Regions from separate parts of the Curtobacterium sp. MCJR17_043 genome, predicted to be linked through region 3. Evidence: predicted binding sites of a transcription regulator. Region 3 holds the regulator's gene; each other region holds the start of a gene.
The links. Region 3 encodes HrcA, which represses chaperone genes, less so after heat shock. Its sites were predicted from a motif close to TTNGCACTCGNNNNNNNCGAGTGCNAA; they were not measured.
Positions count from the first base shown of each region.

Region 1 (4,066 bases), 1.6 Mb from region 3:
CTGGTCGGCGACGTGGAACTGCTCGGCGAGACGATCGACGACGCCGCGGGTGAGGCGTTCGACAAGGTCGCCCGGCTCCTCGGCCTGCCGTACCCCGGCGGACCCCAGATCGACCGCGCGGCAGCCGAGGGCGACCCGACGGCCATCCGGTTCCCCCCGGGGTCTGACGCTGCCGAAGGACATGGCGGCACACCGCTACGACTTCTCGTTCTCCGGACTGAAGACCGCCGTCGCCCGGTGGGTCGAGCGCTGCCGAGACGAGGGTCGCGAGGTCCCCGTCGCCGACGTCGCCGCGAGCTTCCGCGAGGCCGTCGTCGACGTCCTGCTGACCAAGGCGCTCGCCGCCTGCCGGGACACCGGTGTCGAGCGGCTGCTGCTCGGCGGCGGGGTCGTCGCGAACCGCGCGGCTGCGGCAGGTGGCGGAGGAGCGCTGCGCTGCAGCCGGGGTCGCACTGCGGATCCCGCCGTTCGACCTCTGCACCGACAACGGCGCGATGATCGCCGCCGTCGGTGCGCTGCTCGTCACCGAGGGGCACGCCCCGAGCGACCTCGGCATCGCGGCGGACTCGACCCTGCCGGTCACCACGGTCCAGGTCTGACGGGCGCCGGCCCGGGCCGCTCCCGCTCCTGAACGACGCAGGGAGCCGTGTGGGAGGATCGGTGCCGGTGGTCGACCGGCCACCGGGAGGGGTGACACGTGTCCGATCAGAACGACCGATCGAAGCCGGACGAGACGCCGGACCAGGCGTCGGGTCAGGAGTCGAGCCAGCCTGCGGCGTCCGCGTCGACCGATCCGGAGCGCGGGCACGACCCGGCGTCGCGGGACCCGTTCGCGTCCTCCGGCCAGGGGTCGGCAGCGCAGGGTGTCACGGACCCGGCGGGCGACCCGAGCGGACGTGCGGCCTCCTCCGGGCAGTCGACCAGCGCGCAGCAGAGCCCGTACGCGACGCCCGGCCAGTCCGGGTCGCACGCGGCGTACGGCTCGCAGGCGGGCCAGTACGGCTCGCAGAACCAGTACGGCGCGCAGAACCAGTACGGCGCGCAGCAGGCCGGCTCGAACCAGTACGGCTCGCAGCAGGCCGGGCAGGGCCAGTACGGCTCGCAGAACCCGTACGGCGCGTCGAACCCCTACGGCGGGCAGAACCCCTCGGGGTCCCAGGGCCAGTACGGCGGACAGAAGGCCTCGAGCCAGTCGCCCTACGGCCAGCAGCCCCACGGCCAGCAGCAGTACGGCCAGCAGTCGTACGGCGCCCAGCAAGGAACCGCGGCCGGCTACAACCCGTACGCGGCCTCGAGCCCGTACGCCTACGGGCAGCAGCAGAAGACGAGCGTGCTCGCGATCCTGTCGATCGTCTTCGCCTTCGGCGGACTCCTGTTCGGGCCGCTCACCATCCTGACCAGCCCCGCCGGCGCGATCATGGGGCACGTGGCCCTCGGACGCATCAAGCAGACCGGTGAGCAGGGGCGCGGCCTCGCCCTCGCCGGCATCATCGGCGGCTGGATCATCACCGCGCTGGCCGTGATCGGCGTCGTGGGGTTCATCCTGTTCGCGGTCTTCGCCGCCCAGAACCCGAACTACGGGGGCTACGACGACTACAACGGCTACGACACCAGCAGCACGGCCGTCGTCATCGCCTGACCTGCTCGCGTGCGGCTCCGCAGGACGACCGCACCGGACGACGACGGGGCACCGCCACCACGGCGGTGCCCCGTCGTCGTGTGTCGCGCAGCGCAGCGCAGCACCCGGACCGCTCAGCCGGCCATGTCGGTGAGGCGCTCGCACAGGACGGCGGTGTGGCGGCCCTCCAGTCTGGTGAGCACGAGCGTGACGCGACCACGCCCGCGCAGTCGCAGGCGCTTGCGGAACTCGGCCGGGTCCACGTCCACCCCGCGCTTCTTGATCTCGACGGTCCCGATGTCGTCCGCCGCCAGTCGTGCCGCCAGCCGCTTGACGTCGAGCGGCATCGTGTCGAGCACGCGGAACCCCTGCGCGAACGGTGTCCCGACCGCCCGGTCACTCGTCACGTAGGCGATGCCCTCGGAGAGCATCCGGCCGTCGATCGACCGCGCCAGGTCCCCGATGAGCCGGGCACGGATGACGGCGCCGTCGGGTTCGTAGAGGTACGCACCGAGAGGCCCGACCTCGACGTCCTCGGCGTCGGCGGCTCCCGTGAGTTCGGCGATGCCGTGCGGACCGATGACGGTCGCTGCCCGTCGGACTCCGGGACGGGCGAGCGGACCGAACCACAGGGCGAGTTCGACGACCTCGCGGTCGACGGACGTCCACTGCGCCTCGGCGGTGTCGGGGATCAGGTCGCGGTCGATGCCCGGGCCGAGCTTCACGCCGGTCGGGGTCGTCGTCGCGGCGGCGAACACGGTGTCGAGCGAGGGCGACCAGTCGTCCGGGTCGGCGAGTCGTCGGGTGTCCGAGTGCCCGCTCGTCCGCCGGGCCGGGTCCATCCAGACCCCGTCCACGGAGCTGACGTCGAACGTGGCGGCGTCCCCGAGCTCGACGCGGGCGTTCGGCCACGGTGCGAGGTTGTGCGTCGCGACGGCCGCGGTCACCTCGTCCCGGTCGACGGCGGCGACGTCGAGGTCGAGCGCCGCCATCGCGAGCGCGTCCCCGCCGATCCCGCAGCCGAGGTCCGCGACCCGCTGCAGGCCGGCGGCGGCGAAGCGTCCGGCGTGCTGCGCGGCCACCTGCAGCCGCGTGGCCTGTTCGAGCCCGGCCTCGGTGAAGAGCATGCGCGCCGCGAAGTCACCGAACTTGCCGCGGGCCTTCTGCCGGAGCTTCGCCTGGGTGAGGACCGCCGCGACGAGTGCGGGGTCGTGCCCCTCGGCCCGGAGGCGGGACACCACCCGGACGATCTCGCCGCCGTCCGAGACCGAGGGCGTACGGTCGAGCAGGTCCATCCCCGCCGGGGTCAGCAGCTGGGTCAGTTCGGCGGCGTCCATGCCCCGATCCTCCCAGGTGCGGGCAGAGCGGGGCGCGCTGGCACTCGGATTGACCGAGTGCCAGTGACGTCCTACAGTTGGGGTTGGCACTCTCCCCCAGGGAAGTGCCAACCCGGTTTTCGTCAGTACCGAACACGTACCGAGAAAGAAGAGGTCACCGTGGCCGTCAGCATCAAGCCGCTCGAAGATCGCATCGTCATCCGCCAGGTGGAGGCGGAGCAGACCACCGCTTCCGGTCTGGTCATCCCGGACACCGCGAAGGAGAAGCCCCAGGAGGGCGAGGTCGTCGCCGTGGGTCCGGGTCGCATCGACGACAACGGCAACCGCGTGCCGCTCGACGTCGCCGTCGGCGACAAGGTCATCTACTCGAAGTACGGCGGCACCGAGGTCAAGTACTCGGGTGAGGACCTCCTCGTCCTCTCCGCCCGCGACGTCCTCGCGGTCATCGAGAACTGACATCTGCTCCACGAACGCCCCGTCGGCCTGGCCGGCGGGGCGTTCGTCGTCCCGGGGACGCCACGACCGCCGGGAGGCCCGGGTGCGCCCGCGTCCGTCGGTCCGCCTTCCTAGGATGGTTCCGTGAGTGAACCGAGTCCCACGCGTCCGGCGCGCAGCGAGGCATCCGTCGGCGTGGTGCAGGCCCTCGTCGCGTACGGGCTCTGGGGACTCATGCCCCTGCTCTTCGCGGCCATGGCCCCGGCGGGCGCGTTCGAGATCGTGTCGTGGCGGATCGTCTTCGGCCTGGTGTTCTGCGCCGTTGCCATCCTCGCGACCCGCTCGTGGCTGCGCACCCGGTCCCTGCTCGTGCAGCCGCGGGTGATGGGCATCATGGGCATCGCCGCCGGGCTCATCCTGGTGAACTGGACCGTGTACGTGCTCGCGACCACCACGGGGCACACCGTCGAGGCGGCGCTCGGCTACTTCATCAACCCGCTCGTCACGATCGCGCTCGGCGTGGTGGTCCTCCGCGAACGCCTCCGACCCCTGCAGTGGACCGCCGTCGGCGTCAGCGTCCTGGCCGTCGTCGTCATCGCGGTCGGGTACGGACGGATGCCGTGGATCTCGCTGGCGCTGGCGTTCTCGTTCGGGACGTACGGTCTCGTCAAGAAGC
Region 1 covers NZ_CP126259.1:98,821-102,886, reverse strand. The annotation lists partial or broken gene DEJ15_RS19195 (tRNA (adenosine(37)-N6)-threonylcarbamoyltransferase complex transferase subunit TsaD) at 1-99, shown strand, start outside; partial or broken gene DEJ15_RS19190 (tRNA (adenosine(37)-N6)-threonylcarbamoyltransferase complex transferase subunit TsaD) at 182-349, shown strand; gene DEJ15_RS19185 (hypothetical protein) at 417-599, shown strand; gene DEJ15_RS00435 (DUF4190 domain-containing protein) at 698-1,639, shown strand; gene DEJ15_RS00430 (class I SAM-dependent methyltransferase) at 1,753-2,955, opposite strand; gene groES (co-chaperone GroES) at 3,115-3,411, shown strand; gene rarD (EamA family transporter RarD) at 3,535-4,066, shown strand, end outside.
Region 1: a site for HrcA is predicted at 2,993-3,019, ahead of groES (co-chaperone GroES). Genes of this name have one in related genera too.

Region 2 (4,066 bases), 410 kb from region 3:
GTGGGAGGTCGTGTCCGACGGCCTCGACTACATCCAGGTCGGCAAGACCGAGATCCCGTCGCGTGCCTACGTGTCGCAGTTCGGGTTCAAGGGCCCGGACCAGCAGAAGCGTGCGGGCATCCTGTCCGGCGGTGAGCGCAACCGTCTGAACCTCGCGCTGACGCTCAAGCAGGGCGGCAACCTGCTGCTCCTCGACGAGCCCACGAACGACCTGGACGTCGAGACCCTCGGCAGCCTCGAGAACGCCCTCCTCGAGTACCCCGGTTGTGCCGTGGTCATCACGCACGACCGGTGGTTCCTCGACCGCATCGCGACGCACATCCTCGCGTGGGAGGGCCTGAACGAGGACGGCACGCCGATCTGGTACTGGTTCGAGGGCAACTTCGAGGCCTACGAGGAGAACAAGGTCGAGCGCCTCGGGGCCGACGCCGCGAAGCCCGGCCGCGCGACGTACCGCAAGCTCACGCGGGACTAGTCCCCGTGGCGAGACTGCACGCGCCGGTCCGCATCCGCTGGAGCGACATCGACGCCTACGGGCACGTCAACAACTCGGCGATGCTCCGGCTGCTCGAGGAAGCGCGCGAGCTGGCGTTCTGGGCGCCGGACCCCGACGAGGTCGACGAGTCGGGGTCCGCGTCGGAACCCGTGATCGACGGGCGGCCGGGCTCCGGGACGATGACGGTCATCGCGGCGCAGCGGCTCGAGTACCTCGCGTCGACGCCGTACTTCCGTCGGCCGCTCGACATCCAGCTGTGGATCGGGCGGATCGGCGGGGCCAGCCTGGACATCTCGTACGAGGTCTGGTCGCCCGTCGGACACGAGCCGGCGGAGCTGTACACGCGCGCCACCACGGCGCTCGTCCTCGTGGACGCGACGACCAACCGACCGCGACGGCTCACCGAAGCCGAGCGGGCGGCGTGTCAGCCGTACATCGAGCCGGCCGTGCGGTTCTCCCGGCCGTGACCCCGGTCCGGCGCTGACCGCTCCGCCGCACCGGAACAGGCCCCGCTCGTCGAGCGGGGCCTGTCTCACGCGATGGGGAGGCGCATCATGCCCTCCTGCGCGACGGTCGCCAGCAGCCGGCCGTCGCGGGAGAACATGCGACCGAGCGCCAGCCCCCGACCGCCCTGGGCGCTCGGCGACTCCTGCGCGTAGAGGACCCAGTCGTCCGCCCGGCCGTCGCGGTGCCACCACATCGCGTGGTCGAGGCTCGCGAGCTTCACGCCCGGGGTGCCCCACGCGACGCCGTGCCGACGCATGATCGGTTCGAGGAGGGACAGGTCGCTCGCGTAGGCCAGGACCGCGCGGTGCAGAGCGGGGTCGTCGGGTAGGTCGCCCTCGACCCGGAACCAGACCGCCTGGTGCGCGACGCGGGCGCCCTGCACGTCGAAGTAGACCGGACCGTCGACGTGCCGCAGGTCGATCGACCGCTCCGCCCAGGCCTGCGCCGTGGGGTGGTCGACCGCGCCCAGCACCGACGCCGCCGACGGGAGCGACTCCGGGTCGGGGACGTCCACCGGGAACGGGTCCTGGTGCTCCGCTCCGGCGTCCGGCACCTGGAAGGACGCGATCATCGAGAAGATCGGGAGACCGTTCTGGTACGCCTGCGCCCGTCGGGTCGCGAACGAGCGGCCGTCGTGGATGCGCTCCACACCGAAGGTGATCGGGACGTCGATCGCACCGGGGCGCAGGAAGTAGCCGTGGACGGAGTGGATGTCACGGCCCTCGATGGTGGCCTGCGCCGCGACGATGCACTGCGCCAGCACCTGGCCGCCGAAGACCCGTCCTCCGGGGGACCAGTGGCTGGCACCGGTCAGGATCGTCTCGCGGGTGCTCGCTCCGGTGTCCTCGAGTCGCAGGGTCGTGAGGAAGTCGGGTTCGCGGATCACGCCGCCAGTCTACGAACGGGTCCCGGTGTGGCCGAGGAGGGCGCGGGCGCACCCATCGCGGCGCCGCGGTCGACGACGCCCGACGGGGCCGGGTCCTCCTGCTCGATGGCGTCGTCCGCGACGTCCGCGGAGACCGTTCCCTGCGGGTCGACGAGACCCGCCGCCGTCGGGGACGTCCGGAGCAGACTCCACGCCGCCACCGCGACGAGCGCTCCACCCACGCTGGCCACCCACGGGGTGAGCGCACGGGACCAGAGGTCGGGTGCGACGAGCCAGACGAGGTGGTTGGCGACGACCGAACCCGTTCCGCCCAGGAACAGGGCGAGACGAGGACGGAGGCTCGGGCCGGCCAGCAGCCCGGTGACGACGAGGACCGAGAGCAGTGCGTTGACGAGGTGTGGCATGGGCGGGACAGGAGGAAACGAGACGGGACGAGATGGGTGGGGACGACGGCTGTGCCATCGGGAGGCGGGGCGACGGGCCGACCCGCTGCGGGTCGGCCCGTCGCCCTCGGGGTGCGTCGGCTCAGCTGCCGGAGCCACCCTGACCGACCGCGAGCGGCTGCGCGCCGGCCGCGGAACCGGTGTCGGCACCGCTCGTGCTGACGGCGATCTTCCGGGGCTTCGACGACTCCTGCACGGGGATCGTGACGCTCAGCACGCCGTTGTCGTAGTGCGCGGCGATCCGCTCGACGTCGAGGCCGTCGCCGAGGGTGAGCTGACGGACGAACGAGCCGGGCTGGCGTTCCCGCGTGAGCCACTGCGCGCCGTCGGGAGCCCCGAGGGTGCGCTCGGCCCGGATGGTGAGGACCGATCCGTCGACGTCGATGTCGACCGATCCCGGATCGACTCCGGGCAGGTCGACGTCCATGACGTAGTGGTCGCCGGCGCGGTAGAGGTCCATCGGCATCGAGCGGGGCCCGGCTGCTGCTCCGCTGAGGAGGGATCCGGCGAGACGGTCCAGCTCGCGGAACGGATCGAAGGTCATGGCCATCTGAATCAACTCCTTCACTGAGTGCTTCGCGGTTGAGTCGCCGTGACTCAACTGCCATCCGTTCTAGCACTCGAACCCGAAGAGTGCCAAGAGTGGGCTCAGAGCTCGCTGAGGGCCGGACCAGGGAGCGTCAGGACGGTCGCGGCTAGGATCGACGGTGACATGAGCAGCTCGTTCACCCTTCCCGACGCCGCCTCGCTCGGTGACCTCCGCACCTACCTCGGACGAGCCGCTCGGATCGAGGACGGGTCCGTCCGCCTCATCGCCGACTCCGGTGTCCTGGCCGTCTACACGGCGATCCTCTACCCGCTCGGGCTGCTCGACGAACTGCCCACCGTGCTCGGTCTGCGCACGTTCGCCCTCACCCAGCCGGAGCACATCGACGTCGTGGTGCCGCTCCGCTCGTTCCAGGAGCGCCTGCGTCTGCTCGCGGAGGCGAACGACGTGGAGCACGCCGACGCAGCCGACCCGACCCGGGCGACCCCGATCGAGGTCGAGCTGCCGCTCGAGGTGCACACCGTGACCTGGGCTGCGATCTCCCCGCCCCGCGGCGGCTGGGTGCCGCTGCCCGACGTGTCGGCGGAACTGCTGCACCGTGCTGCGCGCCAGGGGATCGACGAGGTCGCCGCCTCCGTGCCGACGAGCTCGGGGGGAGTCCATCGTCCGCCGCGTCCGTTCCGAGGTCTGGGGTCGGCCGATCCCGGGCGTCGAGCACCTGCCGGCCGGCGCGGGCTTCGCCGCCGAGAGCCTCGGCTTCCTCGGGACCGAACCGGTCCGGCTGTTCGAGACGGGGCCGTGGAGCCGGCTGACGACCTCCAGGGGGGCACGTGCTCGTGAAGCGGCGGGCCTGGACGCTCAGTTCCTGACGGACGGACCGGAGGCCCGTGGCGGGGTCGCCACGGGCCTCCCGTCCGTCGTTCCGCCGCGGCGGCGGCCGCCGCTCCCGTCAGTCGAACGCGTTCGTCATCGCGTGTGCCGCGCGGTCGAGGTACGCCCACAGTTCGGCCTCGTCGAGGGGCGCGAGGTCGAGTGACTCGACCGCGTCCTGCATGTGCTGGAGCCAGTGCTCGCGTGCCTCGGGGGGTGATGCGGAACGGGTGGTGCCGCATCCGGAGCCGGGGATGGCCGCGCTGCTCGCTGTAGGTCGACGGGCCGCCCCAGTACTGCTGGAGGAACTGCGAGAG
Region 2 covers NZ_CP126259.1:1,366,695-1,370,760, forward strand. The annotation lists partial or broken gene ettA (energy-dependent translational throttle protein EttA) at 1-475, shown strand, start outside; gene DEJ15_RS07175 (acyl-CoA thioesterase) at 481-963, shown strand; gene DEJ15_RS07180 (acyl-CoA thioesterase) at 1,029-1,889, opposite strand; gene DEJ15_RS07185 (hypothetical protein) at 1,886-2,293, opposite strand; gene DEJ15_RS07190 (Hsp20/alpha crystallin family protein) at 2,415-2,882, opposite strand; partial or broken gene DEJ15_RS19420 (DUF8010 domain-containing protein) at 3,045-3,290, shown strand; gene DEJ15_RS19425 (DUF8185 domain-containing protein) at 3,478-3,915, shown strand; partial or broken gene DEJ15_RS07200 (globin) at 3,829-4,066, opposite strand, start outside.
Region 2: a site for HrcA is predicted at 2,946-2,972, ahead of DEJ15_RS07190 (Hsp20/alpha crystallin family protein). Genes of this name have one in related genera too.

Region 3 (4,066 bases):
CCTCGTCGACCTCCACCGCCTCGACCGTCAGGACCAGCGAGTCCTTGCCGACCGAGGCCACCGGTCCCGTGACGACCGTGCCCCGGCCGTCCGACAGGCGGAGCTCCTCGCCGACGCGGACCCGCGACACCGTCACCGCGTGCCGGCCCTCGGCGCCGTCGAGCGACACCCGGGCGCCCACGGCGACGTCGTCGAGCGCGTCGACGAGGTAGAGCGAGGCCATCAGAAGTTGAAGAACCGGTCGCGGAGCTTGCCGAACATGCCCTGCTGGAAGCGGGACAGCTGCGGGGCGCCGGCCTTGTGCGTCTTCGCCAACTGCTCGACGAGCTGCCGCTCCTTGTGCGAGAGCTTGGTCGGGGTGACCACGTGCACGCCGACCTTCAGGTCGCCACGGCCAGAGCCGCGCAGCTTCGTCACGCCGCGGTCCTTGATCACCAGGACGTCGGCGCTCTGCACGCCCGGACGGAGTTCGAGCTCCACCGGACCGTCCAGCCCGTCGATGGTCGTCGTGGCGCCGAGGATCGCGTCCGTCATGGGCACCTCGAGCGTGGCGAGGAGGTCGTCGCCGTCGCGGCTGAACACGTCGTGATGGCGCACCCGGACCTCGAGGTACAGGTCACCGGCGGGACCACCGGCGGGACCGACCTCGCCCTGGCCGGGCATCTGCAGCCGGAGACCGGTGTCGACGCCGGCGGGGACGTCCACCGGCACCGTCCGACGGGCCCGGACACGGCCCTGGCCCTGGCAGGTCGGGCAGGGGTTCGGGATCACGGTGCCGTAGCCGCGGCAGGTGCCGCAGGGGGGCGCTCGTCACGACGTTGCCGAGGAGCGAGCGGACCTGGCGCTGGATGTGTCCGGAGCCGCCGCAGATGTCACACGTCTGCGGACTCGTCCCGGGCGCGCAGCACGAGCCACCGCACGTGTCGCAGAGGACCGCCGTGTCGACCTCGAGGTCTTTGTGGGTGCCGAAGACGACCTCGTCGAGGTCGACCTCCAGCCGGAGCAGGGCGTCGCCGCCGCGCTCGGCACGACTGCGTGGACCGGTCCCCCCGGCCGCCACCGCCGCCGCCGCCCCCCGAAGAAGGCGTCGAAGATGTCGCTGAAGCCGGCGCCCCCCACCGCCGAAGGGGCTGTCCTGCCCACCGGCGTCGTAGCGACGACGCTGTTCCGGGTCGCTCAGGACGTCGTACGCGTGCGTGACGTCCTTGAAGCGCTCTGCCGCGTCGGGGCTCGGGTTCACGTCGGGGTGGAGTTCCCGCGCGAGCCGCCGGTACGCCTTCTTGATGTCGGCATCGGAGGCGTCGCGCGGGACGCCGAGGACGTCGTAGTGGTCTGCCAAGTGTTCCTCAGGGGGGGTGCGTGGGTGGGCGGGGGGTGGTGACGGACGCGGCGGTCAGTTCTCGCCGAGCAGCCGCGACAGGTAGCGGGCGACCGCTCGGACAGCGGCCATGTTCGTGCCGTAGTCCATCCTGGTCGGACCGAGGACGCCGAGTCTGGCGATCTCGCCGCGCGCGGCGAGGTAGCCGCCCGCGACGATGCTCGTCGCGTCGAGACCGTACTCCGCGTTCTCGGCACCGATGCTCGCCGCGACCGCGATGTCGTCGACCTGCATCTCCCCGAACAAGCGGAGCAGGGTGACCTGTTCCTCGATCGCCTCGAGCACCGGGAAGAGTCCGCCGGAGAAGTCCTGTTCGCTCTTGGCCAGGTTCGCCGCGCCGGCCATCAGCAGGCGGTCCTGACGGTTCGCCGCGACCTGCTCGACCAGGCTCGCCACGACCACACCGGCGAGCGGCTGGACCTCCGGACGGAGCTGACCGGGGATGGCGCGGAGCGCGTGCGGTGCATCCTGCAGCGGCAGGCCCACCGTGGCACCGTTCACGACGGACCGCACCTCGGTCAGGGCGGACTCGTCGAACGGGACGTCGGTCTCGATCACGCGCTGCTCGACCCGGGCAGTGTCGGTGATGAGGACCACCATGAGCCGGGTGTCGGCGAGACGGACCAGTTCGACGTGCTGCACGCGGGCGTGACCCATCGTGGGGTACTGCACGAGCGCGACCTGGTTCGTCAACTGGCTCAGCAGCCGGACCGTCCGGGTGAGGACGTCGTCGAGGTCGTTCGACGCACCGAGGAAGGTCTCGATCGCCTGACGCTGGGCACCTGAGAGCGGTCGTGCGGCCGCGAGGTGGTCGACGAACACCCGGTAGCCCTTGTCGGTGGGCACCCGCCCCGACGAGGTGTGCGGCGCGATGATGAGTTGCTCGTCCTCGAGCTGCGCCATGTCGTTCCGGATCGTGGCCGCGCTCACGCCGAAGGCGTGCCGCTCGACAATCGTCTTCGAGCCGACGGGCTCACGGGAGGCGACGTAGTCGCGCACGATGGCCTTGAGGACCTCGAGACTGCGTTCGCTGACCACCGGTTCCCCTTCCGCTCGTGCTGACCTGCGACCGGCTGGCACTCTCACCGGTCGAGTGCTGATCTTACGCCTGACCGCCGACGTCGCGGGACTTCTGCACAGGCGGCTCGGTACGCTGCGGGCATGAGCTACGGACAGGAGCCCGGCGGCCCCGAGCAGCACCGGGACGGCAAGCCCGACGGACGGCAGTACCCCGGAGGGCAGTACCCGGGTGGGCAGCAGCCCGGCAACGGTCAGCAGTACGGCGGGTGGGAGCGCCCCGGGCAGCAGTACCCGGCCGGGTACCAGCCGCCGCAGCCGATGACCCCCCGAGGACCAGCGCCTCTGGGCGACCCTGACGCACGTCGGCGGCATCTTCTTCAACATCCTGGTCCCGCTCGTCGCCTACCTCGTGCTGCGGGACCGCGGACAGTTCGTCCGCGAGCACACCCGGGTGGCACTGAACTTCCACATCACGATGGCCATCGCCTACTTCGCCGGCGGCCTGACGTCCGTGCTCGGCATCGGGTTCCTCGTCATCGCAGCCGCCGCGATCGTGTCGATCGTGTTCGGCATCATGGCGGCCATCGCCGCGAACCAGGGCCAGTTCTACAAGTACCCGCTCTCGATCGAGTTCTTCAAGCCCTGACCTCGTCCGGGAGCTAGTCGAGCAGGTCGCGCACGACGGCGTCCGCCAGCAGGCGACCCTGCAACGTCAGCTCCAGGGAGCCGCCGAGCGCAGCCCGACCGTCCACGAGCCCACGTGCGATGAGCCCGGCGACGCGGCTCCGGGCCTCCTGGCGGAGTTCGTCGATGCGCAGCTCACCGCGCACCCGCGCGGCGAGCAGCACGCGCTCCACGTACCGTGTCTCGGCGTCCAGCGTCTCGCGACCGGCCGCCGGCGACACGTCCTGCAACACCCGGTTCGCGTACGCGGCCGGGTGCTTGACGTTCCACCAGCGCGTCCCGGCGACCGCCGAGTGCGCACCGGGGCCGACGCCCCACCAGTCGTGGCCCTTCCAGTAGGACAGGTTGTGCCGGCTCGCGTGCTGCGGGCCGCGCGCCCAGTTCGAGACCTCGTACCAGTCGTACCCGGCGTCCCGGAGCACCCGGTCCGCGAGCTCGTACATGTCCGCGGCGAGGTCGTCGTCCGGTGCGGGGAGTTCCCCCCCGCGAGACCGCGCGGCCCATCGCGGTGCCGTCCTCGACGATGAGCGAGTACGCCGAGACGTGGTCCGGCGCGCAGGCGATCGCGGCGTCGAGCGACGTCCGCCAGTCGTCGAGGGACTCCCCCGGCGTCGAGTAGATGAGGTCGAGGCTGACGTCGAGACCCTGCTGCTTCGCGAGGTCGACGACGACCGGCACCCGCTCGGGGTCGTGCGTGCGGTCGAGGGTCGCGAGCACGTGCGGGACCGCGGACTGCATGCCGTAGCTCATCCGCGTGAAGCCCGCCCGCTGCAGGGTGGCGATCGAGTCGGCGTCGACGGAGTCCGGGTTCGCCTCGGTCGTGACCTCGGCCCCGGGGACGATGCCCCACGTGTCCTCGATCGCCCTGAGGATCATCGCCAGGTCGGACGCCGGCAGCATCGTCGGGGTGCCACCGCCGAAGAAGACCGTCGAGACCGGGCGGCGCGGGATGCCGGAGCGCTCGAGCACCTGGTCGGCGAAGGC
Region 3 covers NZ_CP126259.1:1,772,417-1,776,482, reverse strand. The annotation lists partial or broken gene DEJ15_RS09220 (16S rRNA (uracil(1498)-N(3))-methyltransferase) at 1-223, opposite strand, end outside; partial or broken gene dnaJ (molecular chaperone DnaJ) at 223-1,339, opposite strand; gene hrcA (heat-inducible transcriptional repressor HrcA) at 1,394-2,416, opposite strand; gene DEJ15_RS09205 (DUF4870 domain-containing protein) at 2,751-3,044, shown strand; partial or broken gene hemW (radical SAM family heme chaperone HemW) at 3,058-4,066, opposite strand, start outside.